DNA from 2 places in the Posidoniimonas corsicana genome. Region 2 is predicted to be linked to the other one. Evidence: riboswitches for the same ligand, from Rfam matches in the RefSeq annotation. Region 2 holds a riboswitch; the other holds the start of a gene.
What was found. A riboswitch is a leader RNA that binds a small molecule or an ion and turns the genes downstream of it on or off. The one in region 2 is predicted to bind cobalamin.
Positions count from the first base shown of each region.

Region 1: linked by a shared signal. The riboswitch ahead of KOR34_RS10280 (ribonucleoside-diphosphate reductase subunit alpha) and the one ahead of KOR34_RS21520 (DUF1559 domain-containing protein) in region 2 are both predicted to bind cobalamin.

Region 1 covers NZ_SIHJ01000001.1:2,678,730-2,681,181, reverse strand. The annotation lists cobalamin riboswitch at 546-771, shown strand; gene KOR34_RS10280 (ribonucleoside-diphosphate reductase subunit alpha) at 1,005-2,452, shown strand, end outside.
Region 2 covers NZ_SIHJ01000004.1:47,529-49,980, reverse strand. The annotation lists gene KOR34_RS21525 (hypothetical protein) at 1-401, opposite strand, end outside; gene KOR34_RS21520 (DUF1559 domain-containing protein) at 539-1,414, opposite strand; cobalamin riboswitch at 1,530-1,807, opposite strand; gene KOR34_RS21515 (DUF4159 domain-containing protein) at 1,885-2,452, opposite strand, start outside.

The DNA of each region.
Region 1 (2,452 bases), on a different contig from region 2:
TGGCTGGGGTGCTCGTTGCCTCGTAGGTCGGTGGGGTCGCAGCCTGCCGCCCGTGCCTTCTCTTGTGGATAGGATTGCCCGCCCGTCTGCGGGGAACGTGGCAGATTGTTCAGGATTGACTGAGCTACCGGTTTTTTCAAGGAGAGTGCCTGAGCCTCGGGTTCGCCGTCAGGGCGGGATGGTGCGGCGCTGGGCTCCTACAGCACATGAGCTTCTTCGGCGGCATGCAGCCGGTGCTGGTGGTTCCGCGGTTAGCTTTGGCAGTGGGTTTGTTGACGGCGTTGCAGTTTGCGGCCCTAGTGGCGGTCGCCTCCGCGGTCAGCTTCTGGCGCACGCGTCCGTTGAGGGTCCTACAGAAGAGACGGAGCGCGCTCTAGTAGTGGCGCGGCGTTATCTCAACTAGACGTAGCTCTTGGCGCCCACCAAGCTACCGGGCATCCAGAGCCATCAGGTTGGCGGCACACACGGAGCCTCGTTTCAGAGCGATGACTCCGCCGACGCGATCAATCGCACTCTGCCGGTTGACATCGCCCGGCCCATCTAGCTATAGTTCGCCTTCGCTCGGTTGGCCACAACCTGTTGTGGTCTCGCAAGAGGGAACCCGGTGCAAGTCCGGGACTGCCCAGCAGCGGTGAGCGGGAACGAACGTCGCAACGATGGCACTGGCTCCGCCTGAGGAGCTGGGAAGCCGCGGCAAGTAGACGGTGAGGACTCTGAACGAGTCCCACCACGCCCGCGAGTCCGAAGACCTGCCGAACGGATACGCCTGGCAATGGTTGCCGGGTACTAATGCGTCCGAACCTTCTAGGGAAAGGCCGGTCGGTATGCTCTGTGCGCGTCTCTCGCTGAGGCGGCAGGAAGTCGCCGCCATCTAGCCCACCCGTGCGTCTATGACGCCCTGGGTGTGTTTCCTCCGTACGCCAGCCGCGGTCCGCTGCTGCGCGCTCGGCCGCCTATTGCCCGCAAGGTTCGCTCGCCCATCCCACGCGAGTAGGAGTCGTGCCGTGACCATTGCTGCCCAAACCGAACTCTCGATCCGTAAACGCGACGGCCGGACCGAGGCGTTTGACCCTCGACGAATCCACCAGGCGGTCACGGCGGCGATGCGCGCCGGGCAAGGGGCCTCGGCCGACGACCCGGTCGAGTCGGCCCTCGACGAGGCGGCGTCGCGTGTCGCGGCGGGAGTCGTTAGTGAGGTGGAGTTCGTCGCTTCCCGCGGCGACGGTTCGGTCGACGTCGAGCGGGTCCAGGACCTGGTGGAGTCGCAGCTGATGCAGGAGGGCGAGTTCCGGGTCGCCCGGCGGTACATCCTCTACCGTGAGCAGCGGTCTCGCGCACGGGCGTTGCGGGCCGAATCGGAGATCGGCGATCGCCGGACGGTGTCGATGCGGGCCGCGGGCGGCGACCTCCGTCCGGTCGACTTCCACGACCTGAAGCACCGGCTGTTTAGGGCGTGCCGCGGGCTCCCGGAGTGCTCCGCCAACGAGCTGCTCGGCGACACGGTCGCGACAATCTACGACGGGATCAGCGAGTCGGAACTGGAACGGGCGCTGGTCATGGCGGCCCGTCAACGCATCGAGCGGGACCCGGCGTACAGCCAGGCGGCCACGCGACTCTTGCTCGACATCGTCTACAAAGAGGCGTGGGGGCGGGTCCCCGAGCCCACCCACGATGCCCCGCTGCCGCTGTTCCCCGCCACCGAAGGGGAAGACGAGACCGCCACTTCGTTCCCAACAGTCTACCGGGGAGGGTTCAGCGGGTATCTCCGTGACGGCGCCGATGCGGGGCGTATCGACCCGCGGCTACTCGAGTTCGACCTGGATCGTCTCGCAGGCGCCATCCGCCCCGAGCGCGACCGCGACTTCCAGTACCTCGGCGTCCAGACGCTCTACGACCGCTACCTGCTGCACATCGATGGCCGCCGGATCGAAACGCCTCAGTACTTCTGGATGCGTGTGGCGATGGGCCTGGCTCTCAACGAGCAAGAACGTGAATCGCGGGCTATCGAGTTCTACGAGCTCCTCTCGACGTTCCGGTTCGTGAGCGCCACGCCGACGTTGTTCAACTCGGGCACGCTGCACCCGCAGCTCAGCTCCTGCTACCTCACCACGGTCGACGACGACCTGCAGCACATCTTCAAGTGTGTGCAGGACAACGCGATGCTCAGCAAGTGGGCCGGCGGGCTCGGGAACGACTGGACCCGCGTCCGCGCGACCGGCGCCCACATCCACGGCACCAACGGCAAGAGCCAAGGGGTGATCCCCTTCCTCAAGGTCGCCAACGACGGCGCCCTGGCCGTCAACCAAGGCGGCAAGCGCAAGGGCGCCATCTGCGCTTACCTTGAGCCTTGGCACCTCGACTTCGAGGAGTTCCTCGAGCTCCGCAAGAACACGGGCGACGACCGCCGCCGCACGCACGACATGAACACGGCCGCGTGGGTGCCGGACCTGTT
Region 2 (2,452 bases):
GTGGCTTGCGTGACGCCCCGCTGGTCAAACGCGGAGTTGTCCGACAGCGCGAACGACTCGGGTTGGTTCGCGTCGTACCCCAGGCCGTACATCCGCACCTCGGCGGCGTCGAGCTTGGCGTACACGCGCTGGTCCGCCGCGATCACCGCCAGCAGCATGTCGCGGCCTGTGGCCTGGCCGTCCCAGCGGTAGCCCCAGGCGAGCGGGCCGCCGGCGGCGGGCGACTCGTCCCAGTCGATGATCAGCGCGGCCTGGTTGGCGCCCTCGCCGACCCAGTGCTGGATGTCGGTGAACGAGGTGACCGGCGCGGCGCAGGTCGGCGCCGCGTAGAGCAACGCGGCCAGCCCCGCGATGCATGGAACAGCGAGGAAAGCCGGGGCCGTCCGACAACTCGTAGCCACCGGCTCTGCCGGGGGGTAGGTTTGCTCGCAACCGCCGCCCCGGCGAGATCCCCCGGCAGAGCCGGTGGCCACGGGCAACAGGTCAGGCCGGCGGGCGTCCGAACGGCGACGCCCGCAGCGTTGCTTCTTCTGTTCGCTCACGGCGTCTCCCCCCCGGCGCGGGTCAGCAGCGCGGTGAGCGCCGCCGGCTCCAGTTCGTTTGGCAGGAACGCGACGTGGCCGTCGCAGAACAGCGCCTGGGCGCCGCCCGGGTGGGGGCTGCCGATGTTGTTGCTCAGGAGCGACCCGCCGTTGATGGGGGTAGACTGCTCGTGGGCGAACAGCGTGTGGCCGTTGACCCACTCGGTCTCGCCGGTGCGGCGGTTGAGCAGTTCGGCCACCGCGGTGGTGTGGGACAGCCCGTCGGTGATGGACCGCAGGCGGGTGGGGACCTCGTACAACATCACGCCGAGGTACGGGTCGGCGAGAACCTGCTGGGCGGAGAGCGGCGCCTCGTTGCCGGGGCCCTCGACGCCGTACACGCCGCCGTAGTCGGTGAACGCGGCGCCCGAGAACAGGCCCACGCCGGCGTGCAGTTCGGGCGCGTCGGTGCTGGGGCAGAGGAACAGGTCGACCACGGTGGCGGCCGCCGTGCGGTTGGCGGCGTCGTACGCCGGGCGGTCGTGCAGGAACTGCTGGTGCAGCGCGGGCAGCTCCAGCTGCGGCAGCACGTCCAGCCGCCACGACCGCAGCAGCGGCTGCCGGAACGGCTCGCCGGGCGCCGGGGGCTGCGGCTTGCAGCCGACGCAGCCGGTGGGGAGCGACTTGGCGGTTCCCTCGTAGCTCAATAGCGCCAGCCCGATCTGCTTCAGGTGGTTCTGGCAGGTGGTGCGGCGGGCGGACTCGCGGGCCATCTGGACCGCGGGCAGCAGCAGCGCAACGAGGGCGGCGATGATCGCGATCACGACCAGCAGCTCCACCAACGTGAAGCCGCGCAGCACGCGCCGCGGGGGCGGGAAACAGGGGCGGTCCATCCGCGTGGGGTCTCGCGGGCGGCGTCGTGGGCGCAGCGGCGTCGGCATCCAACCGACAGGTAGCAGCGCGGGCGCGGCCCAGTTGTCCGGTGCGGCGCCCGTCCCTCGCAGGCGGCCGACGGTAAACGCGGTGGTAGGTCTTCTGACTCCCAGGCCCCGGTCCGAATCTGCCTTCTCACCGTTGGCTTTCCGAAGAAAACCAGCAGCAATGGCGACGAATCGATCGGCGGGTTAACTCAAGTCGGCCCAGTACCGGAGAAGCGGTTTCTGAGACGCGACAAGCGTGTCTGCCTGGTCACAGCGGCGGGGCCGTCCCGGAATTGCACCGGATTCCCTGTTCGTTGGCCGGGCAAGAACGCTCCCGGGCCAACCACCAACGCGACGTGCGGAGCAGCTTAGCAGCGGCCGGGCGCGGTGTAAAGGAGCGGCGCCCCGCGGCTGATGATTGGCCACCGCAACTAGCAATCTTGCTAGTAGTTCAGCGAGTAGAGCAGCACGTTCAGCCCCAGCCGGGCCGCGTCGGCGCGGGAGTAGCCCCGGCACTCAACCGCCTCGTGCTTCTCCAGGGCGCAGCTCAGGTCGTAGGGGGAGAAGATCACCGCCCAGCGGCCGTCGATCTTGACCCCCTCGAGCACGGGGCGGGTCTCGCGGAACCGCGCAGCCAGCGGCTGGTCGGCCGCCACCGGCTGTGGATTGCGGGCCTGCACGGTGCGGACGTCGTACCCGCCGTAGGCGTCGGTGAAGATCGGGTCGTCGGGCGGGATCCGCTCGATCGCCGCGCCGGGTAGCGCCGCCTTCAGCTCGCGGCGGAAGCCTTTGGTGAACGCCGGGCTGGCGCAGATAGAGTCCCCCAGCAGCGACCCGCCGCGCTGCAGATAGTCCCGCAGGTGGTCGCGTTCCTTGGCCGTCAGGCGGAAGTCGTGCCGGCCGTGGATGAACGCGATGTGGTAGGTGAACAGCGACTCGTCCGCCAGGCTGATCAGCGGCGACTCGGTCGAGATGCGGAGCTTGAGGTCGCCCTGGCCGGCGGCGCGGGTC